DNA from 4 places in the Tuberibacillus sp. Marseille-P3662 genome. Region 2 is predicted to be linked to each of the others. Evidence: riboswitches for the same ligand, from Rfam matches in the RefSeq annotation. Region 2 holds a riboswitch; each other region holds the start of a gene.
The links. A riboswitch is a leader RNA that binds a small molecule or an ion and turns the genes downstream of it on or off. The one in region 2 is predicted to bind S-adenosylmethionine.

Region 1: it holds a riboswitch for S-adenosylmethionine, as region 2 does, so the genes downstream of both, B9Y89_RS08690 (O-acetylhomoserine aminocarboxypropyltransferase/cysteine synthase family protein) here and B9Y89_RS16060 (methionine ABC transporter ATP-binding protein) in region 2, are expected to answer to the same signal.
Region 3: it holds a riboswitch for S-adenosylmethionine, as region 2 does, so the genes downstream of both, msrA (peptide-methionine (S)-S-oxide reductase MsrA) here and B9Y89_RS16060 (methionine ABC transporter ATP-binding protein) in region 2, are expected to answer to the same signal.
Region 4: it holds a riboswitch for S-adenosylmethionine, as region 2 does, so the genes downstream of both, B9Y89_RS06985 (methionine ABC transporter ATP-binding protein) here and B9Y89_RS16060 (methionine ABC transporter ATP-binding protein) in region 2, are expected to answer to the same signal.

The regions. Positions count from the first base shown of each region.
Region 1 covers NZ_FXBS01000006.1:36,738-44,873, reverse strand. Annotated here, with positions in the region: gene sufD (Fe-S cluster assembly protein SufD) at 1-369, opposite strand, end outside; gene sufC (Fe-S cluster assembly ATPase SufC) at 409-1,194, opposite strand; gene B9Y89_RS19370 (hypothetical protein) at 1,425-1,559, opposite strand; gene B9Y89_RS08700 (carboxymuconolactone decarboxylase family protein) at 1,785-2,162, opposite strand; gene B9Y89_RS08695 (homocysteine S-methyltransferase family protein) at 2,255-3,304, opposite strand; gene B9Y89_RS08690 (O-acetylhomoserine aminocarboxypropyltransferase/cysteine synthase family protein) at 3,526-4,842, opposite strand; SAM riboswitch class I at 4,938-5,044, opposite strand; SAM riboswitch class I at 5,187-5,293, opposite strand; gene B9Y89_RS08685 (TlpA disulfide reductase family protein) at 5,398-5,817, shown strand; gene B9Y89_RS08680 (SCP2 sterol-binding domain-containing protein) at 5,800-6,156, opposite strand; gene B9Y89_RS08675 (anti-sigma-I factor RsgI family protein) at 6,153-7,310, opposite strand; gene sigI (RNA polymerase sigma-I factor) at 7,328-8,086, opposite strand.
Region 2 covers NZ_FXBS01000006.1:1,472,973-1,481,108, forward strand. Annotated here, with positions in the region: gene B9Y89_RS16050 (MetQ/NlpA family ABC transporter substrate-binding protein) at 411-1,247, opposite strand; gene B9Y89_RS16055 (methionine ABC transporter permease) at 1,262-1,930, opposite strand; gene B9Y89_RS16060 (methionine ABC transporter ATP-binding protein) at 1,920-2,948, opposite strand; SAM riboswitch class I at 3,034-3,149, opposite strand; gene B9Y89_RS16065 (GNAT family N-acetyltransferase) at 3,288-3,770, opposite strand; gene thrB (homoserine kinase) at 3,865-4,782, opposite strand; gene thrC (threonine synthase) at 4,775-5,839, opposite strand; gene B9Y89_RS16080 (homoserine dehydrogenase) at 5,836-7,134, opposite strand; gene B9Y89_RS16085 (GNAT family N-acetyltransferase) at 7,787-8,136, opposite strand, start outside.
Region 3 covers NZ_FXBS01000002.1:25,150-33,285, forward strand. Annotated here, with positions in the region: gene B9Y89_RS00240 (site-2 protease family protein) at 1-52, opposite strand, end outside; gene B9Y89_RS00245 (MBL fold metallo-hydrolase) at 94-951, opposite strand; gene B9Y89_RS00250 (hypothetical protein) at 1,047-1,379, shown strand; gene B9Y89_RS00255 (peptidoglycan-binding protein) at 1,449-2,387, opposite strand; gene B9Y89_RS00260 (FixH family protein) at 2,617-3,129, opposite strand; gene B9Y89_RS00265 (disulfide oxidoreductase) at 3,130-3,564, opposite strand; gene B9Y89_RS00270 (DsbA family protein) at 3,557-4,312, opposite strand; gene B9Y89_RS00275 (GbsR/MarR family transcriptional regulator) at 4,538-5,095, opposite strand; gene B9Y89_RS00280 (DUF1540 domain-containing protein) at 5,298-5,453, opposite strand; SAM riboswitch class I at 5,594-5,695, shown strand; gene msrA (peptide-methionine (S)-S-oxide reductase MsrA) at 5,803-6,273, shown strand; gene B9Y89_RS00290 (S8 family serine peptidase) at 6,408-7,535, opposite strand; gene B9Y89_RS00295 (hypothetical protein) at 7,551-7,901, opposite strand; gene B9Y89_RS19500 (phosphotransferase) at 8,039-8,136, opposite strand, start outside.
Region 4 covers NZ_FXBS01000005.1:175,502-183,637, forward strand. Annotated here, with positions in the region: gene B9Y89_RS06960 (ATP-grasp domain-containing protein) at 1-878, shown strand, start outside; gene B9Y89_RS06965 (hypothetical protein) at 1,032-1,505, shown strand; gene B9Y89_RS06970 (hypothetical protein) at 1,502-1,993, shown strand; gene B9Y89_RS06975 (MetQ/NlpA family ABC transporter substrate-binding protein) at 2,122-2,967, opposite strand; gene B9Y89_RS06980 (methionine ABC transporter permease) at 2,993-3,655, opposite strand; gene B9Y89_RS06985 (methionine ABC transporter ATP-binding protein) at 3,645-4,667, opposite strand; SAM riboswitch class I at 4,769-4,878, opposite strand; gene B9Y89_RS06990 (PRK06851 family protein) at 5,038-6,144, shown strand; gene B9Y89_RS06995 (FUSC family protein) at 6,397-7,473, shown strand; gene B9Y89_RS07000 (cold-shock protein) at 7,741-7,938, shown strand; gene B9Y89_RS07005 (degradosome RNA helicase CshA) at 8,084-8,136, shown strand, end outside.

The sequences.
Region 1 (8,136 bases), 1.4 Mb from region 2:
AACAGCGGTCGCAAAGTCAGTAAAAATAACACCTTTATTTTTCAGATCCTCTGACAAAGTTTGAATGGTGCTTTGACCGTTGTGATGAACAAGAAGGTTTCCCGAAGTATCCCCTTGTCCAACCAAAGATTTAATATGGTCTGGTAAATCGTCAACAGACCGTAAAGAAGAGGTCTCTACTTGGTGTTCAAAATCCGTAAAATTCCAACCGACAATGCGTGTTTTCTCCGGTTTTGGCATTGGCAGCTCTTGAACACGACTGAGAGCATCTAGGCGCAAATCGGTTAACCATTGCGGTTCATTGCGTTCCTGTGAGTATTTTTCAATATATTGTGCGTCAAATTGAAGCTCTTCTGTTTTCGTCGCCATATGAATCCTCCTACCTTATATTGACTCTCCTATACCCTTTTATGCGTCTTGTCCAACTGTTTCATCTTCAATTCCTAGTTCTTCTTTTATCCAATCATATCCTTCAGCTTCAAGACGTTGGGCAAGTTCTGGGCCGCCTGATTTAACAATGCGCCCTTGCATCATAACGTGTACCTTATCAGGAGTAACATAGTTTAGCAGGCGTTGATAGTGTGTGATAATGAGACAACCGAATTCTGGATCGCGCATTTGATTAACGCCCTTAGCGACAACTTTCAAAGCATCAATGTCAAGACCGGAGTCGATTTCATCTAGAATCGCAATCCGCGGTTCAAGCATCATAAGCTGAAGAATTTCATTCCGCTTTTTCTCACCACCGGAGAAACCTTCATTCAAATAACGTTGTGAAAACTCTTCATCAATATCTAAAAGATCCATTTTATTATCTAAATTCTTGATAAACTTCATCAATGGCACTTCATTACCTTCTTCACGGCGAGCATTAATCGCTGTCCGAAGGAAGTCGGAATTAGTGACGCCGCTGATTTCGCTTGGATATTGCATGGCTAAAAACATGCCGACACGTGCGCGCTCATCAACATCCATCTCTAATACATCTTCACCATCAAATGTCACAGAGCCCTCTGTTATTTCATAAGTCGGATGACCCATGATTGCAGAAGCCAAAGTGGATTTACCTGTACCGTTGGGGCCCATAACAGCGTGAATTTCACCGCCATTAATTTCTAAATTAAATCCTTTAACAATTTCTTTATCCTCAATGGAAACGTGAAGATTTTCGATCTTAAGATTTGGTGCAGACATAGAAATACCTCCATTTTTCTGATCAGTTTCTATAGAAACGTCCTTGTATAGGTAAAGAACTTTCCATAATTTCCTACCAATAAATTAAGGATGCTATTATCAATTTATTATCATTCTAATCTTAAATCAAATTTAAATACATATCAACTATGAAGAACGGTTGATTGCAAAAAAAAAGAAAAAAACCAGTGATCACCACACTGGTTTTTTCCCGTTCTTGTTTATATTAATTATAATCTGCCTTCACGTTCAGCTGCCATTTTCGAACATTGCTTGTAGTCTTTCTCGCGATCTCTTTCCACTCGGATCCTTTTTTCAATACTGTTAGCATATTCGGCATAACCGAGCCCGTGTGACTGTTGCATGGCTTTCTCCATTTCGCTTGTGTGCGTTACCCTTATTTTTGATTGGGTGTGGATAACAAACCATTCCTTTCAAAATTTTATGATTATAGGTTATCACGAGTGTTTGTGATCCACAATTATGATATAGCGGTATTTATTAGCGTTAAATAATCTGACATTCGCTTGCCTTCACTGAACAGCGCTAAAGTTAAAATTCCTGCTACATTCTTGGAATTCTGGAACGTCCTAATGTTTAACCGGAGTGATTTCAGATATCGCTTCTTGGACGAGGGTTACTCCTTGACTCATAGCTGCACCGCCGCCAAAGGCTGCCGCCACAGCAATGGACTCCAAAATTTCTTCTTCAGTACAACCTTGATCAAGGCATCCTTTCGTATGATAAACGATACAATACTCATCTTGCGAGCAGATGGAGATCCCTAATGCGATCAGTTGTTTTTGTTTCTGGTCAAGAGAACCGGCTTCAAAACAAGCTTCGGTAAAATCCTTGTAGCTGTTCGCCAATTTAGGATTTTTTTCTGAAAAAGTGCCAATCCCAGCTTTATAATCATGCAAAATAGCTTGAGTTAGCGTCGTGGGTTGTTCATGATGTTCTTGTTGCACAGTAAAAACCTCGCTTTAAAGTATTTTACGCTAGTAGTATGTCGCAACTTCTATAGCGCATGCGAGGTTTTTTACTGATGGATCTTTGGAATTTATGCCTTGGTTCGATATTCCAGATTATGTTGCTTGAGTGTATGATCGGCACCGAACAAGAAATGTTTTTCCATGTCAGGTGAATAGTTAGAATTTAAAGTTGTTCTGCCAACGGCTTCAGCCACTTCCCTTAACATTGAAGGTGAGGCGCCACAACAAAGACCAAGATAATTGACACCTAGGTCCTTCGCTTCTTTTGCCCAACTCGCTAACTCATAGCGATTACAATATAAGGGATCCAGCGAAGTTGGGAACGTTGTCTCTGTTGGAAGATGACAACTGCACCCCCCGTCTGGTAAGTTAAAAAATGTTGGATATTCCTCCGTTGTCCTATACGGAACAGGGAGGCCGCCTACGTATCCGTCAACCGATTCACGAATTTTCCTTAGATAAGGTTGCATGGTTTTCGGCCCCCGGAAGCAATTCATACCGACGACAGTCGCGCCATGATCTTCTAAAATTTTACACGATTCTTCGGCCATATAGCCGTCCCTAAGCCTATTCTCACCCATAAGACCTAATGTAATGACAGCAGGAAGACCTTGCTTCTGTACTTCCTCTAATGCAATCAACGCTTCTTCATGATAATAAAATGTTTCACCGTTGATGAAGTCAACGCCTTCATCAACGCACCAACTAATCATTTCAGCAAACATGTCTCGAATTTGCTGTTTAGATGCCTCATTATCTGGATTAAAAATATTGGTATTGGAGATATTCCCAGCAACTAAGGCTTCCTCTTCCGGGTGTTCCTGCGCAACTTCTTTAGCCAAGCGAATGGCTTGACGGTTAAGCGGTTCTAACAAATCTTCCTTGTCAATAATCCGCATCTTTTCACGATGAGCATTGTAAGTAAATGCTAATACAACATCGGAACCCGCATTCATATAATCCCGATAGGTTTGCTTCAATGCCTCAGGATTATCAAGTGCCACTTCAGGTACAAAGGATCCTGCCTGCAGATAACCTCGACGTTCCAACTCAAACAAGTAACCTTCACCGCAAATCACAGGGCCTTCTGCTAATCGTTCGCTTAAACTTCTTTTCATCGGCTGTTATCCCCTTTTGTTATAGGCTATGTTAAAGGTCATTGTTGTTGTTTGCCCTTCGTTGATTGGAGAGGAAGGCGTGAGACTCCTGCGGGAAAAGCAACAGCTGAAGACCCCGCAGGAAGTGGTTGTCTTCCGAGGAGGCTGAAGCGTTGCCCGCGGAAAGCGAACGCCTGGAGCTAGAATCAACAGTTACGTTTAACAGAGCCTTATTATAAAAATCACCCAATCGTTGACGGATTCGCTTGCTTGACAGCATAATCAAGTGCTGTATCTAACGCTGCAATTAAATCATCGATGTTTTCAATTCCTACAGATAAGCGAACTAAATCTTCGGTAACACCAGAATTTTTGAGTGCCTCATCACTCAGCTGCTGATGTGTGGTTGTTGCTGGATGAATGATTAAGGATTTGGCATCACCAACGTTAGCCAAGTGCGACCACAGATCAATATTATTGATTAACTCTCGACCCGCTTGACGACCACCTTTGATACCAAATGTGACGATTGATCCTGCACTGTTATCAAGATACTTATCAGCCAGCTCATACGCCGGATGTTCAGGAAGACTTGGATGTAGCACCCAATCTACGTTTTTACTATTTTTTAGGTATTCAGCGATTTTTTCCGCATTGTCATTATGCGCTTTAATTCTTAGATGCAAAGTTTCAAGTCCTTGTAATAGTAAAAACGCATTAAATGGACTTAAAGCCGCCCCTGTATCTCTTAAGAGTTGGACTCTTGCTTTCGTAATAAAAGCCGCCGCACCCAAATCTTGGGCATAGCGCAAACCATGGTAACTTTCATCAGGTGTCGTAAAATCAGGGAAGCGTCCGTTAGCCCAATCAAAGGTCCCTCCGTCGACAATCACACCTCCAATTGAGTTACCGTGACCGCCTATCCATTTTGTTGCTGAGTGAACGACGATGTCGGCTCCCCACTTAATCGGTTGGCAAGCATAAGGCGTTGCAAATGTATTATCGACAACTAAAGGTATACCATTATCGTGCGCAATACCAGCTACCGTTTCAATATCCAGAACATTCAAACTAGGATTACCGATAATTTCTGCAAAAACAGCTTTTGTTTTATCAGTTATTGCTGACTTAAGTTGATTGCTATCATTGGGATCCACGAACGTCACATTGATTCCATATCTAGGAAGTGTATTCGCAAAAAGACTATATGTTCCGCCATATAATTCCGAAGCTGCAACAATTTCATCGCCACTTTGAGCCATGGTCAAAATAGCATAAGTAATCGCTGCTGCCCCTGATGCGGTTGCTAGCGCACCGACACCACCTTCCAATTGCGCTAACCGATTCTCAAACACCTCAACTGTTGGATTATTGATGCGGGTATAAATGTTTCCCGGCTCTTCTAATCCGAATAGAGCCTGCGCATGTTCAGTGCTGTTGAAAACATAAGATGTGGTTTGATAAATAGGTACAGCTCTCGCTCCTGTCGCTGAATCTGGTTCCTGTCCACCGTGTAATAACACCGTTTCTAACGCATACTGCTTGTCTTGATCTGTCATAAAACAATACCCTCCTATATTTTCGGCCAAAAAGCCGGTATTCAATGAAAAAAAACCTCTTACCTTGAAAAGATAAGAGGTTGGGATATGGGCCTATCTTATCTTTCAGGCATGATACCTGCAGGATTTGGCACCTTTCCGGAACAATTTCCGGGGTTGCCGGGCTTCACAGGGCCAGTCCCTCCACCTCTCTGGATAAGAATCACTTTATTAAGTTAACGCATCAACTTATTAATAAAAATAATACCAATGCCCAAATATTTTGTCAATGCATTTTTATCAAAAAACTAAAAAATTATTAAAACCCCTGCCTAAGAGACAGAGGTTATTCAATCAGATCACTAACCTTATCTCTCAAGCCTTCTGCCTGCAGGATTTGGCACCTTTCCGGAACATCTCCGGTGGTTGCCGGGCTTCATAGGGCCAGACCCTCCACCTCTCTGGATAAGAAACATTTAATATTATTCTGAATAATAGCGCTATACAATTGGATTGTCAACTATATTATTTTAAGGCATGATAGTATTAGTGACTATCTGAAAGGTGTTGAAAATCATGAAAGCACCCGACTTTAACCTCATTAATGCTCAAACAAATGAATTCGTATCACTATCGGACTATCAGGGAAAGCCCGTAATGATTACATTCTGGGTATCATGGTGTCCTGATTGTCAAAAAGACCTACCAAAGAAAACAAATTTTTACCAAACAATGGATCATGATGCCTTAGCCTTTCTCACGATTAATGTTACAGGCAGAGAAGCGGATGCCGCTAATGGCGTTGAATTCATGAACAATCACGAGTTACCGTTTCCAGTTTTAAAAGATAATGGGACAACCACTTATGATGATTATCAATGCAGCGGGGTGCCCACAACCGTGATTTTAGATCAGCAGCATAACATCTTCGATTCGTTCGGTGACAAAGCGTCCTTTTATGAGATTATCCGGTCATTATCAATGGTTATGAAATAAGTGGGACTTGTGACCTGTTAACAAAAAAAGCGATTCGAGCGCTAGCAAATGGTTCTGGCTACCTTGTGTATTAAGGTGGCCATTTTTTTGCAATGAAAGCATAGGTTCAGCGCCTGTCATAGCTGCTTCAATCACTTTATCCTGACCGCTCAAAAACACATCAGCCGTTTCGGGATTAGACTCAAGGACGTGACCCCCTTCTTGGTTCAGTCGCATCCAGACTTGTTCATGGGTTGATTGGATATTAATAGTCATCGGCTTATCTTTATACAACGGCTCTAAAACCGGTTTTAATGAAAGGGTATGGATAAAAGCATCTAAAATTTCTCTAAGTATCATTTTACACCTCTTTTTTCAACACGGATAGGTTGACCTTTGCCAGGCGATTGAATTCCCTTCTTTTGTCTATGTTCATGGCCTTGATGTTGAGTAACCTTTGCTTTGCCTTGCTGTTTTTCCTTATGTTTATTCTTCTCTTGTTTGTTCTTCTCTTGCTTGTTCTTCTCTTGTTTATCCTTGGCTTGTTTGTTTTTCTCTTGTTTGTTTGTTGAGGATTGATGACCTTTCTTAGAGTCGTTCGCCATCGAATGATGCTGCCTTTCGGTAGCTGCTTTTTTAGAATCTGCTTGATGATTGGATGACTGACTTTTCTTAGCCTTTTGACCATGGGTCTGTTCAGCAGATTCATTTTTGTTTTGACGGTCCTTCGCCAATAACCCTTTATTCGCTGGTTTTGGGTCAGTCGAATTTGAAGGAGGGGGAGTATTTAATTCTGCAACACTTAAAGTTTTCGCCTTCTCTAGGGTCAATTGACGATTTTGCTTTTTTGCATCTAAAAAAGTCAGGTACTTTCCCGCAGACATACCTTTTTGCTTTGCCTTATTTCTGATAGCCATCGTAGTTTTAACAAACTTAAACGCATCGGTCGGCATATTCTCAAGCTGCTGTTTCGTTTTATTAACAACCGATGAAATAGTTTTCAAATACCTTTGCTTTTTGTCCTGATTAATATCATCCGTTAAAGCAGCGGTAACAACAATGTTTGACTGCTGCTTTACATAATCTTTTTGTTTCACATTTTCCACTAGCTGATCCATAAAGGCTTTCAAGGACATGTCCTTATAGTCAGTACTATCGCCAATGATTGTTTTGGCGTCATGATTAACGGCTTTGACGGTAACGATGCGCATGTCTTCATTAACCCCTGCTTCAATACTAGGATTAAGATCAAAGCTAATATAGGCCGCAACCGCATTACTCTGTAAGGGCTTAAAAAATAAGAGGAGTGCAATAATAAGAGATAAGCATGCGGCAACAGCAGGAAATATTTTCTTTATGCTGTTCATGCGGCGATTCATCACATGTGCAGGCTGAATGGTTTGACCAATGATAACATGCTCCGGTTTTCTCAACCGAATGGATTCAAACGTTCCATCATGAGTTAGTATGACACCGCGTCGACCTTTTTTTTCTAGTAGAACTCCGCGGCTCAATTACCGTACCCCCTTTTTCAAGTTTCTGGTTCAATATAGGGCTGAAGCGCATAAAATTCTCCGATATAAATCAACGCAACAGCTATTATATACTTTCGGTTCCTTTCAATGGTTTTCCGACTGCATGAAACAAATTGCAATAATTCCTTTATAGGCAGTTGCTTTTTCTCTTGTAAATGCTGTGATAGCCATTCATCTTCCACGAGTATTCTTGCAACATGTTTGGCATGATCACGAGCATCAATATGCTTTGGACAATGTTTGCTCAAAATGTTAAACGTGATACCAAATTCATTTAACAATTGCTTATAGCCTTCAATTTGTTCTGTTCGCTCTTGGATTTGCCGCTGATCTTCATAATAATCAATCGCTGCTTGCTGTTCAATATAGCTTTCTTCCTGTTGGGCTTCATCGTCTATATCGGCTTGCTCTAAATAGACGGCTTTAGCCTGTCTTGATTCCTTTCGAATATAATCAATGACACGGCGGCGAATCACCATATCAGCAAAAGTTAAAAATTTACTCCCTTGGCTTTTTTCGTATTGGTTAATCGCTTCATTAAAAGCGAACATACCAATACTATATTCATCCATCGTATGGTCAATAAATCTATTACAAACTTTTGAAACGACTTTTTTTATAAAGGGTTGATAAGCATGAATCATGGAATTTCTTAAGTATTCATCACCATGTTGGACCGTTTTAACTTGATCTTCCAAACTATGGTGGTCTGAAGCTGCCTTTGTTATCGATGTATTCATATTTGTTGCTTCCACTGGTTTCCACCTCGCAACTAGACTAACATTCTTCTCTTTAATTCCTCTTG
Region 2 (8,136 bases):
GAACCTATTTTAAATCAAGCAACGGATCGGTTTTTACTCAGCCTTTGGGATGAAAATGCCTCATCCCTAGGCCATATTGTAAACGGGCATGAAAAAAGAGCACCTTTGAAGGCGCTCCCTCACTTTTCGTTATTTATTGTTCGCTTGTAGTTGAGTTTCGGAACACTTGTTTCTCAGCGCCACTTACTCAAGATGCCTTTACTAGAGTCCTGCGTGAAAAGCAACAGCTGAAGACCCCGCAGGAAGAGGTTTTCTTCCGAGGAGACTGAAGCGTTGCCCGCGGAAAGCGAACGCCTGGAGCGGAAATCAACAGCAACGTTTAACAGAGTCATAACAAAAGATGATGACTCATTGGTTTAAATACACAAACAAAAAGACGGCTCCGACTGACGGAGCCGCCTTTCACATGATTACTTGCTGCTATTGCCGCCGACGGGCACAACAGCGCCTTTATATTCTTCTTTGATAAAGTTTTGTATCTTTTCAGAGTGCAAAACATCAACCAGCGTCTGGATAGCTTGGTTATCTTTGTCTTCCTTTTTAACGACGACAAGATTGACATAAGGTGACTCTGAATCTTCCATAACCACGGCATCTTCCGTCGGATTCAATCCAGCATCCAAGGCATAGTTGGTATTAATGATAACTGCATCGCCTTCACCGTTTTGATAAGTCCGTGATAACATACCCGGATCGATTTTATCAAATGTGATATTCTTCGGATTTTCAACAATATCATCGATGCGAGCTTTAACGGGATCCACATCCGGATCAAGTTTAATTAAACCGCCTTTTTGCAAAAGCATTAGCATCCGTCCTGTATCCGCAACCGAGTTACTCATGATGATTTTGCCGCCCTTCGGAATATCCTCTAAGCTATCATATTTCTGTGAGTAAACACCCATCGGTTCAATATGAATTTTTCCAGCGCTCACAAAGTTATAACCAAATTCCTGTTTTTGCTTTTTCAAATATGGCTGATGTTGAAAATAGTTGGCATCCAATTCGCCTTTACTTAAAAATTTATTAGGTGTTGTATAGTCTTGGAATTGCTTAATTTCAAGATCGATGCCTTTTTCTTTTAAAATCGGCTTAGCTTTTTCTAAAACCTCAGCGTGTGGCGTAGGTGTCGCACCGACAACTAATTTTGTTGGTCCATCACCGTTACCTTCCGAACTGCTTTGACCACACGCCGCTAATCCAACCGTCACAAGAACGGTTATTAATAAAAGTAACAATCTCTTCATTGCTTGACCCTCCACTATCTTTTATCTATTTTTTTCGTTGTAATGTCGCCAATTAATTGAATGACGAAGACGATCACTAGAATACATACCGTTGATATTAATGTCACATCATTGTGGTTCCGTTGATAGCCTTCAAGATAAGCGAGGTTACCTAGACCACCAGCTCCTACCACACCCGCCATCGCTGTATTACCAATGAGTGCAATGGCCGTTACTGTAATCCCTGAAGTCAGGGCAGGCATCGCTTCAGGCAGCAACACCTTACGAACAATTTGCAGCTTGGTTGCGCCCATCGATTGCGCTGCTTCAATCACACCTTTGTCAATTTCCCGTAACCCTATTTCAACAAGCCGGGCATAGAAAGGGGCCGCCGCAATAATTAGAGCAGGTAAAGCTGCCTTGGCACCAAGCATGGTACCGACAAGAAAGACGGTAAACGGAATGAGTAAAATCAGTAAAATAATAAACGGAATGGATCGAAAAATGTTCACAATGGCAGCGATCATTTTATTAATGACCACATTTTCAAACAGATTGCCTTTGCTCGTCACAAATAACAATAATCCCAAAATAATACCTAAAATGAATGTTGCGGCAACGGAAATCACCGTCATAAATAGTGTCTCAAGGGTGGCTTGCCACATTTCCAGCCAATCAACATTTGGAAATAATTCATGTAACATGGCTGACCACCTCCACGTCGACATTCCGCTTGCGGCAATAGTCAATCGCCTCATTAATACCCGCTTCTTGTCCCTCTAGTTGCAAATACAAGGTTCCGTAGGCACTGCCTTGAGCTTGTGACACATTGCCTTGTAAAATATTGATGCTTATATTTGTTTCCCGGAACAACTCATTAATGAACGGTTTGTGTGTATTCTCACCAACAAACGTCAACTTAACAATTTTTCCACCACTAAACTTCTCAGTCAGGAACTGGATGGTCTCTTCTGTGTTTTCTGCCTCAGTCACTTGCTTTACAAAGTCTTTCGTGATCGATTGTTTTGGATTTTTAAAGACATCGATCACATCACCTTGTTCCACAACCTCACCGTCTTCCATTACCGCTACGCGATGACTAATTTTCCGGATGACATGCATCTCGTGAGTAATGATCACAACCGTTAAGCCCAATGTCTTATTGATATCGACCAATAAATCGAGAATCGAATCTGTTGTTTTCGGATCAAGAGCCGATGTCGCTTCATCACAAAGTAACACCTGTGGATCATTAGCAAGGGCCCGCGCAATGCCAACACGTTGTTTTTGCCCCCCGCTTAACTGCGATGGGTACGCATCACCGCGACCTTCAAGACCGACAAGTTCAATCAATTCCTGAGACCGCTTTTGTCGCTTTTTCTTGGATACACCGGCAATCTCTAAGGGGAACTCAATATTTTCCTGAACGGTACGGGACCACAAAAGGTTAAAATGTTGAAAGATCATCCCTATGTCGCGCCGAGCATTTCGTAAATGCTTATTATTCAGTTGTGAGAGCTTTCTGTCAGCAACGGTCACAGTACCTGATGTCGGCTCTTCAAGATTATTTAACAAGCGAATTAATGTACTTTTCCCGGCACCACTATAGCCAATAATCCCGAAGATCTCACCATCGTCTATCGTTAAGCTAACGTCTTTAACAGCGTCAATCGTCCCATGGCTTGTCTGAAACGATTTGTGGAGATTCTCTAGTTGAATCATGATGCACCTCCTATATTTCCTGTAACTAAAAAACCTTCCCACTCAAATGAGCAGAAAGGCTAACCGTTTGAAATCGAAGTCCTTCCTCTCATCTTCCAAAGCAGCACTTGCTTTGCAGGAATTGGCACCGTTTTAAATATAGTTACATTTAAAGGTTGCCGGGTTTCATAGGGCCAGACCCTCCACCACTCTTGATAAGAGATTGATATGAATGAAGTTTTTAAAAGAATGATTGAATTGTAGCATGGTGATAGGACTATGTCAATAAAGAAAACTTGGCTTATCGCCAAGCTTAATGACGAAACCTATTGCACTCAGTAGTCGTTTACTAAAGTTCCATTATTCAGCCTTTTTCAACATGGTCATAAATTCAAGGCCGATTGGGTTGACGAAGTGCATTCCAGCCTGAAAGCCAAGCCGTTCATAAACTTTAATCGCTCTTAAGTTAAAAGTGGCAACGGTCAAACGAAACACTTTGACTTGCGGATACATGTCTTTGGCCTGAATAAGACAATGGTGAATAAATTCACATCCGAACCCTTGACCTGTCATATCGGGTCGCATGCCTAGACCTATATCAATGACATCCATCCGGTTCTCGTAGGCATGACATTCATAACCTCCAGGAACTTGTGCGACACGTCCGAGACAAAAAAAGCCGATCAGCCCCTCTTGCAGATCGAACACAGCATAGTAGTCGTTCTCAAGAAATTCATCGACGGCATCTTCACCAACATTATATAGACTGTATGGATCTTCATAGTGCCATTGTGATATGCGGACCGCGCTGCGCTTGTCCATCGATTGAATCTGAATATTCATCGCTTGTCCTCCTACATCATGACCCTTCTACTATACTACTTATCATGGACGATGTGTACATGAATAAAGTAAAAAATCCTCCACATCAGGAGGATTATAAACTCTTAACAGGATCCAAGGTGGCTCGCGGCTCTACATGGACGCCTGATTGAACGATTTTAAGTTGTTCCAAATGATGATCCGGATACTGTTTTCTTAAATGGGTAACAAATCGTCCGGAAACATTCACCGGACAGAATACGAGCATCGTTGGCCCCGCCCCGCTTAGTGCTGTACCATAGGCGCCGAACGCATTGGCATCAGCCATGACTTGATCCATTTCTGGAATGAGCGCTTTCCGGTAAGGCTGATGCAAGGTGTCCTCATCCATCATCCGTCCTGCGGTTACCCAATCGCCTTGCAAAGCTGCGGCGACAAACAGATTAGCGGCTGAACTGCCTTTCACAGCTGTCGAATGCTTGAGAGTGTCAGGTAACACGCTCCTAGCTGTTTTTGTTTCTAATAGTCGTTCTGGAATGAAGGCCACTAAGTCAACATCCGATGGCGCTATCGGAACAACCGTCGTCTCCCCTTCTAATGGTTGGTGCGCAATCACCAACCCCCCATACAAGGAAGGGGCTACATTATCAGGATGCCCTTCAATATTTGCGGCCATATTCAGCTTCGATTGTCGATCCAAGTTCAGTCCAGCAAAGACATCTGCCACTTCAATACCAGCAACAACAGCTGCGGCGCTGCTTCCTAATCCACGGGCCGGAGGAATGTCGCTTGAGATCGTCAAAGCAAGCGGTGGCAGCGATTGTCCATATAATTTCGCAACATCCGCAGCAACCTGATAAATGAGATTGGTTTTATCAAGAGGAATCCCTTCTAGATTAGATGCGAACTGCCATTGATCCGCAATAACTGCCTCGACCGTTAAAAACCGGTTCACTGCTAATCCAATGGAATCAAAACCAGGGCCAAGATTGGACGTGCTGCCAGGGACTTTAACCACGATTCGCTCAGCCATGCGCGACACTCGCCTTCAACTGAGATTTCAAATAGTCAGCATCTCCTCGAATGATATTGCCCGATTTTTGAAAGCATTCAGAAGCTGTTGTCGGATCCTTGAGGCCATTTCCGGTCATCACAGCAACCACTGTCGATCCTTCCGGCACCTGTCCCGCTGCCACTTGCTGCTTAATGCCAGCCAATCCAGCACAAGAAGCCGGTTCTACAAAGACCCCTTCTCGTCGAGCTAGGGTTTGATACATGTCGATAATGTCATCATCAGACACCCAGCCAATCATCCCCTCCGATTCATCCGTTGCCGCGTTTGCTAGCGTCCAACTGGCCGGATGACCAATCCGTATCGCCGTCGCAATCGTTTCCGGTTCTTGAATCACTTGACCTTTAGCAATTGCTGCAGACCCTTCCGCTTCAAAACCGTACATTTTTGGTAAGGCAGCGCCCGCCGCTGAGTGATACTCTTTAAAACCCTGCCAATAAGCAGAAATATTTCCGGCATTACCTACTGGTATAGATAAAATATCGGGTGCATATCCGAGCTGTTCACACACCTCAAAAGCCGCTGTTTTCTGTCCTTCTATTCGATAGGCATTAACCGAATTGACTAATTCAATCGTATCAGACGTTGCTAAGTCTTTAACAAGCGCTAGCGCGTCATCAAAGTTACCTTCAATCTCAAAGATCTCCGCGCCATACATCATTGCTTGAGACAATTTTCCGAGAGCAACCTTACCCTTAGGAATAACAATAATTGTTCGAATCCCGGCACGTGCCCCATAAGCGGCAGCGGATGCTGAAGTATTGCCTGTCGATGCACAAATAATCGCTTCGTTGCCAGCCTCTTTCGCTTTCGCAACAGCTAACACCATTCCGCGATCCTTAAAAGATCCCGTCGGATTAGCACCTTCGTATTTTCCATATAGCTGAATCCCTAATTGCTCCGATAGATAAGGCAATGGTATCAGTGGTGTATTGCCTTCCATCAGCGACAATGCGGGTGTTTGTTCGGTTAATGGCAATGATTCTGAGTAAGCATTTAAAATCCCTTTCCAACTCATGATGACATCATCCCTTCGACACGATATTGACTTTTGACATCCTGAACGACATTAAGATCCTTGAGGTAGATTTCCATGTCTTCAATCGCTTGTTTACTCGTTTGATGCGTGATAACCGCAACTTCTGCCGATTGATCTTCAAGTGGTTCCTGAATGACTTTTTCTAAGCTAATGTTTTGTTCTTTAAATAAATGGGTCAGTTCCATAAACGAACCGATTTCATCTTGAAGATGAAGCCGGAGGTAAAATTTAGATGCGCCCTCACCAGGATTGAGAATATTTTTTTCTTGCCTGCGTTTCAATGCTAGCTGTGATCCATTCAATCCTGATTTCATATTCTTGATGACTTCGGCTAAATCGGCCATTATACTTGAAGCCGTTGGCCGTTCGCCTGCCCCGGGACCGTAGAACATCGTTTCACCAACCGCATCCCCGTACACGTAAACAGCATTATACTCACCATTGACCGATGCCAGAGAATGATCTTTAGGTAAAAAAGTGGGTTCAACGCCGATTTCAATGCCGTGATCACCGCATTCAACAGTACCAATTTGCTTAATCACGTAACCCATTCTTTCCGCAAAATCAATATCACTTTCATCGATCGATTCTATGTTGGAAATTTGGACATCATCCAAATTCACGTCGACACCACAACCGAGGTGGGCTAAGATCACCATCTTCCTCGCAGCGTCAAGACCCGAGATATCGGCATAAGGGTCAGCTTCGGCAAATCCGAGATCTTGGGCCTCTTTCAACACCTCATCAAATGGGACATGCTCAGCCGCCATTTTTGATAAGATAAAATTAGAGGTTCCATTAAGAATACCGATAATGCGATGAATGGATTCCAAAGATAAACCGTTGGTTAAACTCCGCAGAACAGGAATCCCGCCGCCAACAGCGGCCTCATAATAAAGATTACAGTCATAAGCAGCTGCCGTTTCCTGCAACGATCCGCCGTGGACCGCCATTAAGTCTTTATTTGCAGAAATGACGTGTTTCCGGTTCTGCAAGGCTTTTTGGATCGAACCATAAGTGTCGTCAATCCCGCCCATCACTTCTATTAAAATATCAATCTCGGGATCGTTGACTAATACATCAATATCTGTCGTCAACAACGCGTTATCTACCGCCACTTGCCGTTGTTTTTCACGACTTTTGATTAAAACTTTAGTGACCTTTACCTCACACCCGGCAATGGCGGCTAATTGTGACTGCCGTTCTTCAATGAGATTCCAGACCCCAGTTCCAACTGTACCTAATCCCATTAAACCAACGTTTATGGATTTCATTCTCCCCACCCCTTTATAACGTTCATATATAGTATACATATGTTTTTATATAAGGGACAGTATAACGCAATCACTTTAACTTGACAAGGACATTTTGCAACAATTTTAAATAATCCCCCCACTTTTGACAATCGTTGATTTAACGTGTAAACGGAACAATTGCGGGACAACGTACCCGTCATGGGACAGGTGCGTTCCAAGATGACTGTTTTGCGGGACAGAATTATGAATATACGGGACACTCTTGTGACTTTTCGGGACAAGTGCGGGACAACACACCCGTCATGGGACAGGTGCGTTCCAAGATGACTGTTTTGCGGGACAGAATTATGAATATACGGGACACTCTTGTGACTTTTCGGGACAAGTGCGGGACAACACACCCGTCATGGGACAGGTGCGTTCCAAGATGACTGTTTTGTGGGACAGAATTATGAATATACGGGACACTCTTGTGACTTTTCGGGACAAGTGCGGGACAACGTACCTGTCATGGCACATGTGCATTCCAAGATGACTGTTTTGCGGGACAGAATTATGAATATACGGGACACTCTTGTGACTTTTCGGGACAAGTGCGCGACAACACCCACAGATTCATGAACATCTGCCATTCTAAAAGACCGACAACACATGCTTCAATATAGGATACCTACTTCAACCTTTTTCCCATAATAACAAAAGGTTCCTCATTCGGATAAAAAGGCTCCAGAACCACGTGCCAGCCAAGCCGGTCATAAAGGGTCCGTGCACTCGTATTGTCTGTCCGAGTGGTCAATACAGACGTTCGATGCGGCAAACCGCTCAGTAAATGCTGATGTAAATTCGTGGCGACACCATGACGGCGGTAATTACCATCAACCGCTAACTCTACAAATTCAAAGCAATGATCCAGCCAGTCATCGGCTTGTTTAAGTGTCAAAGCTTCTTTCAGCTTGGTGTTGTAATATTGTCCGGGAAGCGATGTGTAGCCGTAGGCAAAACCTATAACGTTATTATTGA
Region 3 (8,136 bases), on a different contig from region 2:
TCCCCTTATTCTTAAAATTGTTCTTATTCTTAGCCTGTGGTTGGTCTGGCATAATAATCTCCCTACTGGTTTTTATACTACTATTTTAGCATATCAAATATGAACCTTCAGACCATCATAAGCAAATGATATCGGCAATTCTTTAGCCTGTAATTGTTTTTCCACTTGACAGAGGTCATCGTAACTGACACGATCGGGTTCCTCCACATGGGTTAAATAACAGCACTTAGGTGCTAACCGCTCAACGATATGTAACGTTTCCTGGAACGTCGCTTCCTCATCAAGCACTGGATGATTCTCAGCGAGATGCTGTTCACCTGTAAGGGGATGCGTTCCAAATACACCTGTAGGTAAAATGACGAGATCCATATGTTGCAGTGATTCATCCGGGATCCAACCATTTAATTCATCGGGCGCGATTAAAACACGATGATGGTGATCTTCTATTATAAAAGCATAAACATAATCCTCCGCTAGCCGCAACGGTGTAATCGTTACATCGCTGATAACAATATGCTCACCATCCAAGATCGTATGCGTCCTGAGGGATTTTTGTTTATCTTCCATGAATGCAAAATGGTCGCGGATCCCAAGGTACGCCTCAGCATCAGCAGCCACTTGTTCAGGAAAATAAACATCCGTCATGCCATTAACCGGCGGCCACTGACTAAAGTCGGCATTCAAGGTTTCAAATATCCTTCTTCCCATTGTATGATCAGGGTGCCAATGAGAGTACAAACACGCTTTAACAGATGGGATGTTCGCCCGGTTGAGCTGCATCGCGATATCTTCTGAAGTATCAATCAATAACTGAATATCATGGATAAAAACCCCCGGACCGCTACGACTGTAAGGAACCCCCTTGACTCTAGCCTCCTGACATACCTGACAATGACAACCCGGTCGAGGCGTTCGAATCGCACCACCCGTTCCAAGGAATTCAATTTGCAAAAATGTCCACTCCCTTTATCTATCGTCTCATTATTTCCATTGACCCTTTATAAGTATTACAATTAAGAATAACTTTATAAACTGAGGTGACCGTCATGAATATCAAAAAACGCGGTGATTTAATTGTCGACCATTACGGTAACTATTACTACGCGATCGATGAAAAAGGTGAAACAATCGTTCTCGTTAATGCCTTTATGGACCTTACTTTCCGCCGGGAATTGGACGACCTCTATTTCGAGGAATACCAAGGCCAATTAGTAGGGGAACGCCCGATGGACATTCTTAAAGGTAATATTGACATTATTCTTAGCAATCAAAGCAAGTTAAAAATTTACCCTATGGAAGACGTTGAAGCTCATTATAACGTCATCATCGAACCACTTTACACCCCTTCCGATTCTCCTGCGTCCTACAGAACGTCTTAGCATCGGCTAATAATCATTTCTGTATCAACAAAAAAATCCCTCCTGAAGCAAACAGGAGGGTTCAATTCATCAATTTAAAACTTTTACTTTAACCGTCTTCCTGCCCCAATCCAAAGCCTCCTCTCGATCAGACATAAAGACATCAATTCGACGGCCTTGAATATCTCCACCTGTATCACCCGCCACCGCATAACCATAACCTTCAATATAGAGCTTTGTGCCAAGTGGAATGATGTCGGGATCAACCGCTACTACTTTAGCACCGGGATTAGCGCGTAGATTAATACCCGTTGCTGTTGTTCCAGAACAACCTGAACAATAGGCTGTATAAGCCGTACTTTCGACGTGAAGTTCCTTCACGGCCGTTTGTGCTTTTTTTGGTGGGTTGTTCTCTTCTTTAGAATGATTGGACTGGGCGGTCTTATTAGTGTGATTCGTTGTTGTTTTCGACTTAGTTGCTGTAGCCGCTACCTTTCGCTTCTCAGGATCATGATGCATGGCCTTAAACGTTTTGGGACCAACAATGCCATCGACTTTAATATCATTCTCTTTTTGAAAGCGCAACACAGCTAGTCTTGTTTTTGAACCATAGATGCCGTCGATATCTCCACGATAATAGCCTAGTTTCTCTAGATCTTCTTGAATCGTCTTAACCTCTTCGCCCTTTTTTCCTTGATGCAACAGTTCACCAGAGTATTCAACCTTTTTATTCAGTTCCTGTTTCGTATTAGGGCCGACCAAACCATCTACTTTCAAGTCATGTTCTTTTTGAAAATCACGGACAGCCTTCTCAGTAGCGGCTCCAAAGTAGTTTGAGGTTTTATTGATTTTATAATAGCCTTCTTTATGTAAAACTTTTTGGAGTTCTTTAACATGGTCATCCTTCATGCCCTTTGCCATTAGGTCGTTTCCGAAGTGAGCGTTCGCTACGGTTGGGATAGCCAAAACGGTTCCCGTTAATGTCGTCGTAACCGCTGCTTTCTTTAACAAGGCATAATTGGCTTTCATAAAGCACCCTCCTCTGAAAAAACATTCTCTATCATACTGATATTGACTAACAACACACTTCATAACTTACAGTTGTGTTACAAGTATTAGAGAGCGCCTAGTTCATTCGGGATTGACCATGTCTCGTTGCCGAATTCATAGGACATTTCGCTATATTCACTTTGTAATATTTTTAAAACATACGAGATAAAAAAATAGGAACAGTCCCCCAAAAAGGACCGTTCCTTCATTAAGATTCTTGTGGTTTCCGTCTGCGAAAGATCAACAAAAGTATGACCAATAATACAATCCCAACACCTAAACCGATGAACCACATCATACTGTTTGAAGCATTTTCAACAGTGATGGTTTCGTTATGAGTGGCAACAGTCTCCCCATCCATCGTAGTCATCACGACCATCTTCCATTCGCCTGACTCTGGCAATGTAACATCGCCTTGATATAAGCCATCATCAGTTTGCTGTAACGAGAAAGGCTTCGCTTGCTGATCCTTTTGGAAAACGGCTGATACTTTCACATCTGACGCAGGTTCATTTGTATCTTTCGGATGATCCTGATTAAATTGAATAACTTTGACTTCCATTTTATTGCTTTGTTCCACCGTCATTTGATAAACACCAGTGACTTTTGTAATCATATATTGCTTCTTTGAATCATCCTTAGCGCTAACCGGATGAATCATCATTATAATCAATATTAGCACGGATATAACTATCAATGATTGTCGGATTCGTAATATCAATTAAGAACGCTCCTTACTTTCGTGCCGCCAGAGATACCAATCGCGCCATAGCATAACAGAAACAAGAATAAAAGCCATCAAAGCAAGAAGTGGAATGGTCATAAACCCGAGCCATTGAATATACTTGCCGCTGCATGGAACGGTTCCTGTACATATCGTTTGAAACAACCCAAGATGTTGCTCAGCGAGATGCAAGATTGAAATCAACCCGCCAATGACAGTTAAAGGTAACAGATAGACACTCATCCCGCGATCATTTTTAAAACAGGCAATACCGAGCAGAATTACCATCGGATACATACAAATCCGTTGGAACCAACATAATTTGCAGGGTAAGAATCCAGCAATTTCACTAAAATAGAGGCTGCCTACCGTCGCGATGATGGCAACCAACCAGGCACCATACAAGCGACCGTTCAGACCGCTATCATTCATTGCCGGTTGACTTCCCTTCGATGGCCGTTTGGATACGGCTTTTAATCGCCTTATAGTCAAATGGATCTTGTATGAGTTCACCGTCGACAAACACCATTGGCGTTCCTTGTAAATCGAGTGACATGGCCATTGATTTATCCCCGCTAACCTCATCTTTATAACTCATATCATCTAGAGCTGCTTTAAATGATCCCATATCAAGCTCCGGAACTGTTTGCTTCGCGGCATCTACTAACAGCTCGTCCGTTACCCATTTGACGTTTTCACTTTTTTGCCGATCATACAGTTCATGATGAAACACCCAAAAATGATCAGGGGCCAAGTCAAAAATCGCTTCAGAGGCGTTAGCTGCTTTCACGGAATTCTGATCAATCACCGTATTATTAATAAAGTAAAATTGGACTTTTCCTGTATCAATAAAATGCTTCTTTAACTGCGGAAAAATTTGTTGGTCGAATTGACCGCAATACATGCAACGATAGTCCCCAAATTCCACGACTTTAACCGGAGCATCTGAGTCCCCTGTCATAGGTTGCCCTTCGTAACTCAACCCTTGCTGATCATTTTGACTTGTGTCCTGATCTGACGAATCCTGCCGGCTCAAAGCAATACCTAATATGATAAAGACAAGAAGCAATATAAACACGGTCCCCAAAACTATCCACTGCCGCTGTTTTTTTGTCTGTTTTGCTTTGTCTCTTTGTATACGTCGCTGCTTCTTTTTTGCTTGTTCGTGATTCTTAGTCATGGCGAATCCCCCCCATTTCTTTCTATTTATAAACTATCTTACCAGACAAATTCAAAAAATAGTTTGAAGACTTTATGAAAACTGAGTCAAATAATATCATATGAATCTTCACTATTATATCAAATTAAAGATGGGACATACAGTATCTTTACATACATAAAAAAAGCCCTCACATGTAGGACTTTTTAGTTACTCTGATAAACGTTATCGATTTTAACATTTGGATCATTCATGGGACTCGCCGCTGTCAGAACGAACTTTTGGGAAGTAATCAAAGATATCCCGTGTTTCCATAGCATAAGCTAGGCGCAAGGTCCAATCCAAATAGTCAGTCGTTTCGCTAATCCGTTCTAAATCTTGATCAATTTGTTCTTGCAGCTCCTCTGATTCTGTATTGTTTCTTAGTTCAAGAAGATCAGGTCGAGCTTTTTCCGTTGCTTTTAGCAAAACACTTCTTTCCTGACGTAATTTTTTCGCAAAGAAGTTTAAATAGTTCTTAAAAAAGTCCTTTTCAGCGATGAAATGATCTTTTCGTTGCCCCTTTTTCCAAACCTTACTGACCATCTCGGTATCCATCAATTCTCTAAGACCGTTGCTAACGCTGCCTTTGCTCATCGCCACTTGTTCTTTAATTTCATCCATGGACAAGGGACGATCGGAAAAGTAAAGTAAGCCATAAATCCGCCCTACGGAAGGTGTAACGCCATAAATCACCATGGTTTGAGCTATCGCACTGATCACCACATCACGTGATTCTTCTAATTGAGCCTCTTCTTCATTCACAGCCTGTCACCCCAAATCTATCGGTTAAATTATTTTATAAACCACAATCAAAAAGTTATAATAAAAAGGCTTTGCCATGACCCATTAAACCAGTTTTTAATCCTGTTTTTCAAGTAGTTAAGAAAAAATTTTATAGGCAAAATAAATTTTATAGATAAAATTGGGTGAAGAAAGACAGCCGTATGGCTGTCTTCCTCATTCATTAGTGTCGAGGTTCAAACGTCTTACAGTCCGTTTCCTCTTGGTCTGAGGCTTTTGTCCCATTATGACTGATGACATAAATGGCATCAGCATGACACTTGTTACCTTCTCCCCAATAGACACAATTTTCAACTTCACACAATACATCTTTTGCCAAGAGAATCCATCCCTTTCGTCATTAGATGATTGATGCATGATTAGTTTCTGATGAACTAAGCAAAAAATACATACAAATTCATTGACATCAGTGCCTACTGTAGAATATATTAGATTTATTATAAAAAAAATGAAGCTTACTTCTTATTTAGAGAGGTGGAGGGACTGGCCCTTTGAAACCTCGGCAACGGATCCATATGGATACCGTGCTAATTCCTGCGGTGATTCGCCGAAAAATAAGAAGAGACGGATGAATAAAGCCTGCCAATCCCTCTTCTTATTGATGAAGAGGGATTTTTAATTGTATTCGTATGATCATTATTATAAGCAACGAAGGGAGTTATACAAAAATGGCGATTGCAACTTTTGGCGCTGGATGCTTCTGGGGTTCAGAAGCCTTTTTCCGGGACGTTGACGGTGTGAAACAGACAACAGTGGGTTATCTTGGAGGGGATTACGAAAATCCGTCCTATGAAGATGTGAAATCAGGAAAAACCGGTCATGCTGAAGTCGTTCAAGTTGAATTTGACCCAAATGTGGTCAGTTATGATGCCTTGCTCAACTTATTTTGGGAAAATCATGACCCAACCCAGCTTAACCGACAAAGTGACGACGTTGGGGAACAATACAGATCCGCTATTTTTTATCACGACAACGATCAAAAAGCAGCCGCTGAACGGTCAAGGGCAGATAAAGTTAATTCTGGTGCCTACAAGCGTCCCATCGTAACCGAAATTACACCAGCTTCAACGTTTTATAAAGCTGAAGAGTACCATCAAGATTATCTGCAGAAGAATGGTCTGGCCAGCTGCCATATATAAAATGAACCAGATACGTTAAAGCAGCCATTGCCCATATAAGAGCGGTGGCTGCTTTGTTTATTCTATAACATGGAATTGGCTATTTTTAAACCAGTAGTCCTCCAGAACTCACATGGGTAGAAACACTTCTCTTGTCAGAAATGATATTTGCCTCCTAGTAGAGAAACAATCACAGCCAGTATATTCAAGATGACAAGCAAAGAAAGACTAATGGTGACTGTTTTTTTGGGGAAATTGATTTGTCTTTTCCTTTTCCTGATGAAGTACACTAACAGGAAGCCCACTAATCCTATAACATATACAATGCTAATCATCTTAACAGCTAAAAGTAAAACAAGAGAAATAGGTCGCTGACTCTTTATATATTTTTGCAGATTTTCTTGCAATGCATTTTTTATCAGCGGTTGATTATAGCTTTCTCCATTTTGTCTTTTTTTCTGAATGATTAAAGCTGCGTAGCCCGATGTATAAGCCGTCGCATATGACACCCCTGTATCAAGCGTCATTTTGTTATCGAACCAAAGAGAAACAATGTCTTCCCCCGGGGCATACACATCAACTTTCTTCTTCTTAAACTCATCGGAATATATCTTACCTTCCGTATTCAGCATGCCTACACTAATGACTTCAGGGTATGTTCCTGGATAAGAATTATGTGTGTCATCGGGATATAGAATATTTCCTGATGAGGCAATAATAATGATGTTTTTGTTAGCTGCCCTTTTGATTGCCTCATGTAGTTTAGAGTTCCCTTTTTGGAATTCTAAACTAATGTTAATGACATTAACGTTTTGTTTAATTGCCCAGTTAATTCCATCAATGAGGTTCTCATATTTAACGTTTCCATTTTCATCGGCCACTTTCGCAATATATAAGTCAGACTTGGGAGCAATACCGCGCATGTTAAAATGGTTTTCTCGTGCACCAATAATCCCGGTAATCTTCGTGCCATGACCATTATCAACATCAAATTTTTCCGGATCATTGCCCACAAAATTTCTGCCTTTGATAACTGAAAGGTCTTTACTTTCCCTATCAATTCCCGTATCCAGTATGGCGATTTTCACATGTTTCCCCGTAATATTTTTTTGATACCACTTATGAAGACTACCGCCGATTTCTTGCTGAGCAAATTCTGGTTTACCTTTCTCTTGCTCCATTATTGTTCTAGAATCATCTTTTTCCTGCTGTTCACCAGCGCATCCAGCCAATTGTGATAAACATAAAGTAAACAAAAGGATGACAATGATGTGCTTTTTCATGATATGACATCCTTTTTACGGGAGTTTTTGATACCATTTGTGTGTATTCCAGTATTTGCTATGTCCTATTAGGGGTGAACAGTTACGCTTATATGCTTTGCAGTAACGCAATGCGTCAGTTGCCATTCCAGGTACGCAAAGTGCAATTCCAACTGTGATTTTATAGCAATCTGATGTAATAAAATTTTTATGCCCATACCCATTGTCATCCAAACAATAAGGCCAGCCACCACCCGAAATTTTTCCATCTTGTTTGTCGGTTGAGTGATCTATATAAATGAGAGATTCAGGGATCTTTTTACTTTGCTCCTTTTCTATATTTTTAGCTATCGGATGACCGCTTTTGCCTAGAAGGCACAGTTCCATCCATAAAGTCCTTTAGAGAATCAACGGGCCTTTTCACAAACCTAGATTTAAAACTTAGGCTAAAAAACAGAACCTTCGCTTAGCTGAGATTGTTTTCTCTACGGAATGAAATTGAACTTCTTAATCCCAAAAGTCAATCACAGGTTTGTCATCCCTGAAAGCTCTACGTCAATGAAACTAAGGTAACGGCTAATGAGTTTCTGTGGATTGTTTAGTATATCTTGAATATCCAAAC
Region 4 (8,136 bases), on a different contig from region 2:
ACGTCCCATACGAAGAATGGTTCCTCGATGAAGGAACCTTGGATTTAACAGAAGAACCGCCTGAGGGTGTGTTCTATAATCGTATGAGTGCTTCTTCCCATACCCGCGATCACCGGTTTGCACCTGAATATACGCAAGCTGTCCTCCATTGGTTAGAAAGCCATGGGAGGAAAGTATTCAATGGCCGGCGGGCACTGGAACTTGAAGTGAGTAAAGTGGCGCAATATCAGGCGCTCGGTGTGCATGGTGTACGAACACCGAAAACCGTTGCAGCGGTTGGTGGGAAGGAGCAGGTTATTCAAGCAGCAAAGGCATTTGGTACAACACCGTTTATCACAAAACACAATCGAGCGGGAAAAGGATTGGGCGTGCAGTTGTTTAATTCCATTGCAGCTTTAGAGCAATACGTTGAGTCCCCTGAATTTGAGGTGCCCATTGACGGCATAACACTCATTCAGGAATACATTGATTCACCTGAATCCTCTATTACCCGTTGTGAGTTTGTCGGCGGCCAATTTTTATATGCGGTGAGAGTGGACACTTCAGAAGGCTTTGAACTATGCCCCGCTGATGCATGTACCATTGACGACTTAAATTGCCCGATCGATGGCGAAAGTTCAGGCGAACAGTTCTTAATTATTGAGAACTTTAATGAATCCATCATTCAGCAATATCAAGCATTTTTGCAGGAGAATCAGATCGCCTTTGCCGGTATTGAATTTATTCGTGACAAAGATGGGCAAATTTACACTTACGACGTGAATACAAATACGAACTATAACTCAGATGCTGAAGCTAAAGTTAACAAATACGGTATGTTGGAGATTGCGAAATATTTGCGCGAGCAATTAGAATACGCCACAGGAACAAAAGTCTAAGCATCCGTTAGGCTAAGTCAGTTCATTAACCGATCCAAAAAAGGTAAGGGCTTATTAATCATGTTAATAGGTCCTTACCTTTTTATTTCTGTATATTTTCTTTGGAAATCAAAACAATAATCATAGCAAAAGAATTTGAACGGAGGTTACATCATGGGATTTGCCGTTTTTTGCTTGGCTTCATGGCTCATTATTGTCATATTTGCCCTTATACCAAAAAAATTCTCTATTGTAGAGAATACATTTGTGTTTTTAATCTTACTGATCTTAACGATTAATGTATCATGGATCGTTTTTGAGGAAATGTCCCTGATTAAAGAAACGCAAGAGGGGATGAAGCACGTTTCCTTTTTACTGAACCGGAGTGTCATCATTCCAATGACATTAATTACGCAATTAAATCTCGTTTATCGAACCAAGACCTTTACAGGATCCCTATTAACGATGATGGCTTCCTTGGTATTTTTACTTATAATGAGAGGCTTTTCCCTCTATTTTAATATCATTACCTATGTTAAGTGGAACTTTGGCTATGATGTGATCTATTTAATCGTCATGTATGTCATCACGTTTTTCGCACTTTACTTATTTAGAAAATTGACGCATGGTGAGGTGGATGTTTCATGATGTTATGGGAACATTTTGACAAAAATGAAATATATTTATCGATCGCCTTTGTCATCGTATATGCTATTTTTTTCCTTTTGCCAAAGCGATTCCCTCGGGATGTGACCATGATGTATTTAGTATGGGGATTTGCTATTGCAACTTTATTTGATTTTACCATCGGAGGAGGGCTCATTAATTTCTACCAGGTCAATGATTCAGGGGATTATGAATTGTTTGATGTGGTGACTTACTTTATGTTCGCGCCGATCAGTTACTTTTTTATTTACATCTATGATGCATTAGGCATTAATAAAAAAACCGTCATTGGGTTCATTATCGTATGGACGATCATTGGCTTAGGGGCCGAGTGGGTATCCTCTGTGATGGGTGTCACTCATCACCAACGAGGTTATCAAATCCCTTATTCCGTCCCAGTTTTTCTCGTTGTCCAAACAATAACTTTGCTTTACTATGAACTGATTATGAAATTTAAGCGGCAAGGTTAAAAAGGATATAGGCACACTGATCTGACCTATATCCTCTGATTTTTTGTATATTCAGGGTGGCTTTCAAAAGCAATGAGTATTATTTCCTTGTTGTCGAGATCGACGGTATCATTCTCGCGTACGTATGCTTACCATCCAATTTTCTTAAGGGGTACAAAAGTTGGAATTAATGAATTGTCAAAGACTTCTTTGATGTGCTCAGCCACATCTTCTTGTTGGTAGATGTCAGCGAGTTTTTGTAATGTTGGATCATCCACGTCCTTGCTTTGGACCGCCAGGATATTGATATAAGGTGTTGCTGTGTCGTCTTCAAGGAACATTGCATCTTTCACAGGTGTGAATCCAGCTTCAACGGCAACGCCATTATTAACTACAGATGCGGCAACATCTGGTATGGACCTCGGTGTTTGTGCAGCAGCAACAGGTTTGAATTTGAGATCCCTTGGATTGCTTTTAATAGCTTTCAAGGTACCGACACCATCAAAATCTTTTGGCAGTTCAATTAAACCAGCTGATTGTAAAAGTAAGAGCGCCCGCCCCATGTTAGTGGCTTCTTTAGGCAGGGCAATTTGGGCGCCATCAGGAATGTTCTTAGGTGACTTGAATTTATCTGAATATAGGCCCATAGGTGCAATAATTGTTGTTGCGATCGGTTTTAAATCAAGATCACGTTCTTTAATAAACGAATCGAAATAGGAAACCGTCTGGAATGCATTCATATCAATATCGCCGGCCGCTAACGCCAGATTCGGGCGAACATAGTCGGAAAATTTTTTGAGTTGAACGTTAATCCCTTTGTTAGCCGCCTTTTTCTTAACATAATTCCAAATCGGCACGCCTGAAGGGTTGACGCCAACCTTTACTGTTTTGTCTTCGGTGTTGCCGCTCTCTGAACTTGATGCGCTGTTACCACAACCACTTAAGACACCGATGCTGAGTAAAGACAATGTGATGATAGCGATGTATTTTTTCATGAGTCAATCTCCCTTTTAATTGAGTTTATCGCCTTCTGATTGCGCGGGATAAATGATTACCTGTTGTTTGCACCAATTGAACGATAACAATTAATAATATAACCGTGACAATCATGACGTCTGTTTTGAACATTTGATAACCGTAAGTAATAGCCAAGTCACCAAGACCGCCGCCGCCAACGAAGCCGGCCATCGCAGTCGCACCGATGAGACCAATGGTTGCAATGGTAATATTAAGAACGAGTGAACTGAGGGCCTCTGGTAAAAGGACGCGGAAAATAATTTGCCTAGGTTTTGCCCCCATGGATTCAGCAGCTTCAATCACACCAGGATCGACTTCCAAAAGACTTGTTTCCACGAGCCGGCCGATGTATGGAGCGGCAAAGATAACGAGCGGCACAATCGTCGCAGTAGTACCAATCGATGTATGTACAAGCAACCGGGTAAATGGAATGATGGCAACGAGTAAAATAATAAACGGGACCGAACGGATAATATTGATGATTGGATTTAAAATATTGAAAATGATTTTGTTCTCTAATAGGTGACCCGGTCTTGTAACGACCACAGCAATGCCTAAGGGTAACCCGATGCAGGTTGCAAATATGAGAGATATCCCCACCATTAGAAAGGTTTCATAGGTTGCATTGGCAACGGTCAGCCAAAAGCTGCTCCATTCAATTTGCATGAGCTAAGACCTCCTGAACTTGGACGTTTTGATTGATATAATGTTTGGCCCTGTTAATTTCACTCGCCTCACCTTGAAGTTCAATCATTAAATGGCCAAACGGTGTCTCCTGGAGTTCGGTAATCTGCCCGTATAAGACATTGACGTTGACATTAAATTGTTTTGCGACATCGGACAGAATCGGCTGACTTGTTGAATCACCAATGAATGTAACGCGATAAATATGTTCTGCACCGTTTTCCAGCGATTTTATGATGGATGCCGGTATGTCATCCTGCATAACCGAACTGACAAAATTTTGGGCGGTTGTGGTTTCAGGGGCGGAAAACACATCAAAAATGCTTCCTTCCTCAATGATTTGTCCGTTTTCCATCACAGCTACCCGGTTGCAAATATCACGAATCACCTGCATCTCATGTGTAATCATGAGAATGGTTATTTTGTATTCACGGTTAATCTTTTTTAACAACTTTAAAATAGATGCCGTGGTATCCGGGTCTAAAGCTGATGTTGCTTCATCGCATAGGAGGACATCAGGTGAAGTGGCTAACGCCCGCGCAATACCGACACGTTGTTTTTGTCCGCCGGAGAGCTGGTCTGGGTATTGATCAGCCTGTTGACTGAGTCCGACAAATTTTAGTAATTCCTCAACCCGTCTTTTAATAGCTGATGAATTTTCACCGAGAAGTTTCAAAGGAAAAGCGATATTGTCATAGATTTTTTTGGATTCTAAAAGATTAAAATGTTGGAAAATCATCCCGATTTTCTTCCGTTCTTCACGGAGTTTAGGTTTGGCTAGTCTCGTTAAATCAGTATTGTTAATGATGACCTGACCGTGGTCAGGATATTCAAGCAAATTCACACACCTTAACAGTGTGCTTTTACCTGCCCCGCTAAAGCCGATGACACCATATATATCACCTTTCTCAACAGTTAAGTTCACGTTGTCGATGGCTTTAATTTGTGATTCACCCGAATCGTAGACTTTCGTGAGTCCTTTCAGTTCAATCATTGCTGCCTCACTCCCTTGTAAACGTAAATAAGCATAATAAAAACCCCTCTTCAGTAAGAAGAGGGGTTCAAATCATTATTGCATATGAAACAACCACGCTCTTCTTATCTTACAAGCCTAAAGACTTGTCGGAATTGGCACGGTGCTTCATGTTTTGAAGCCCGCTGCCGAGGTTTCAAAGGGCCGTTCCCTCCACCTCTCTGGATAAGAAGTTATCCGTATAGGGTTTTTAATTTAAAAATAATGATACGAGATCATGACACAACTGTCAATCATAATTTTTGTATCCTAGGCACTCACCTATTACAAAGGCTGCGCATACCTTAGAGTATTGAGTCAATGATTGATCTTAAATGGGAGGCGTCAGTACATGTCAGGTCAGGTCTTAAATTACTATGCAGGCGGGAATACCGCCCGAGGCTTTCATGATCTTTTTGCTACGAATCTAGAACATCTTGAACGTGTATTTATTCTAAAAGGCGGTCCAGGAACAGGTAAATCTTCGTTAATGAAAACCATTGGTGAAACATGGCTCGAAAAAGGATTTGATATTGAATATTTACATTGCGCATCCGATAATGGTTCCATTGATGGTGTGATTATTCCGACATTAACAGTGGGTATTGTTGATGGAACGGCACCGCATGTGATTGAGCCAAAAGCTCCTGGAGCTATCGAGGAGTATGTCAATCTAGGTGTAGCATGGGATTCGGAAGCATTAGCCAAAGAAAAAGATCAGATTTTAAGCATTCAGAAAAATAATCGTGCGGCATATGACGCCGCATATGCTTGCTTTCAAGAAGCGTTAACAATTCACGATGAGTGGGAGGCGTATTACATTGACCATCTTGATCGTGAGCAAGCCAACCAACTGACAGATGAATTGATCAATAGACTTTATGGGGACCAAGTATTGAATAAGACGGCGGATGTCCGGCATCGCTTTTTGGGAGCTGCGACGCCACAAGGTGCCGTTGATTTCATACCGAATTTAACATCAGACGTCGCTAAACGTTATTTTATTAAAGGTCGTCCGGGATCGGGTAAATCAACCATGTTGAAGACGCTGGCAAAGATGGCTGAAGACCGTGGTTTTGATGTTGAGGTTTATCATTGTGGTTTTGATCCGTATAGTCTAGATATGATTATTGTTAGAGAATTAGATTTTGCGATTTTTGATAGCACGGCGCCGCATGAACATTATCCAGAACGTGACAGTGACGAAGTGATTGATATGTATGAGCGGGTCATCGAACCAGGTGTTGATGAAAAATATGCCGTTGGATTAAAAGATGTATCGGAACGATATTCGGAAAGAATGAAAGAAGCAACAGCCCATTTGGCGAATGCCAAGGCATGGCATGATCAACTTGAAACCATCTACGTTAACGCCATGGATTTCACTAAAATTGATGATATCACGGAGCAAATCAAATCGGAAATTGTGTGTCGTGAAGATCGTTCTGTGGCAAAATAACATCATAATAAATGTAAAACAGCGCAATTCCGTTTAAAAACAGCGCAATTATGTGCAGGAAAGCGCAATTCTCTTTAAAGAAGCCGCAAATCACTTTACAATTGCCACAATTAATCATAAAATCAACCGAATACGAGGGTGCCCAAGTATTTTATTTCTAGGGTACCCTCGTATATTATTTGAAACATTATGCAAGGACCCTTTCTCGTACATAATATGGGAAGATGGTCGTTTATAAATGAGGGATTCAACATGCTGTTCAGAGAGAGTATCAATGTTTTTCAGAAGATCGGACTGACGTTTCAAGTGGCCAAAACAGCTCTGGCGGCTGGTTTGTCTTGGTTTTTTGCTAATAATGTTGTTGATAGTGCCTTTCCAATATTTGCGCCGTTGGCAGCGATTTTGATCATCCAAGTGGCTGTGTTTGATACGTTAGAAAGGGCTTTTTATCGAGTCATGGGGGCGGTTGGCGGCGTCTGTATCGGCATTATCATTGGACAGTGGTTGCCGCTTAATGCTTTATCAATCACATTGGTTGTGTTAATCAGTTTCGGCATTTCGACGGCTTTAAAATTTCCCCCTTATTTATTGGTACAAATTAGCGTTAGTGCTTTACTCGTGTTATTTTTCGGTCAACAGGAGGCCTATGCGCTTGCAAGAATTTTTGAAACTTTAATTGGTTCGGTCACAGGCGTCTTAATCAATATTTTGATTCGCCCGCCGAACCCTATACCAGCGTTTGAACGCAGAATGCCTGAACTTTGTCATAAAACCGCAACGGTCTTACGTGGCGTGGAAATGTCCAATCAATCCAACCATGATGTGATGTACAGCTTATTGGAAGCGAGACGCTTGGTGGCTGAAGCCGAGGATATTTTTCAAGAATTAGAATCAGCCAGAAAAAACCTTCGCTATAGCCCGCTGCAGAAGAAAGCTCGAAGTCAAATTAGTGAGCTTATCCATCATATGAAAGTGATTGAACGAATGATCATTCAAGTGAGGGGAATTGTTAGAAGTTTAATGGATATTAATACGAAAACGGATCATGTCTACAATCTTAGCAAGACTATTAGATCCGTCTCAGGATGTCTGAACTTATTTGGAAGTTTTGTCAGTTATTCAAATAAAGTTTCTGTTGAATTGTTACGGGATGCTTTAAATAAAGCGCAGCAAGAATTAGAATCGAATTACCATATCATTCATGAACAAGAGAAAGATACGACAGTGATCATGAATTTAGGCAGTGTATTTACAGACTTTAGTCGAATTTTGTTGGAAATTAAGACAGCGTTGGGAGATATCGAGAACAGAAATCAAGGAAATCAGTGAAGGATGCTTGATTACATAAATAATTTGAGTCAGACTGTATAATTCTTAAGAAAACATGGTATCTTGTTAGATAGGAGCATCGGCTTGATTTGAATAAACTTTCCTTCATCCATTGCTTTTGATATGATCTTATGATAAGCTTATAAAGTTAAAAAGTACGGACATCGAAAAACCTTTATCGGCCTCTGATGAATTGCCCTAATGGACGAAAGAAGTGTTTGACGGTATTCAACTTTTTATCCAATTTAATTAGGGAGGCCGACTCAAATGGAAGGTACAGTTAAATGGTTTAATTCCGAAAAAGGGTACGGATTTATTGAGAGAGAAGGCGGCGACGATGTTTTCGTTCACTTCTCAGCGATCGAAGGTGAAGGATTCAAAACGCTTGAAGATGGTGAATCAATTAAATTCGATGTTGAAGAAGGCAGACGCGGACCGCAAGCTGTCAATGTCGTTCGCTTATAATACATGTGATCCACATTGAATCTCAGAAAGGGCGTATTCCGTGTATGGAATCACGCCCTTTTTTCACTAGACATGACCGGTGTATGGATAGACCGGCAAGAGCTTGAATAAAAAGTTATATAAAAAGTAAAGGAGTTAATGGTTTTTGGTATTATTTTCACAGTTAAATCTTCACGAACCACTTCTCAAAGCTGTTAG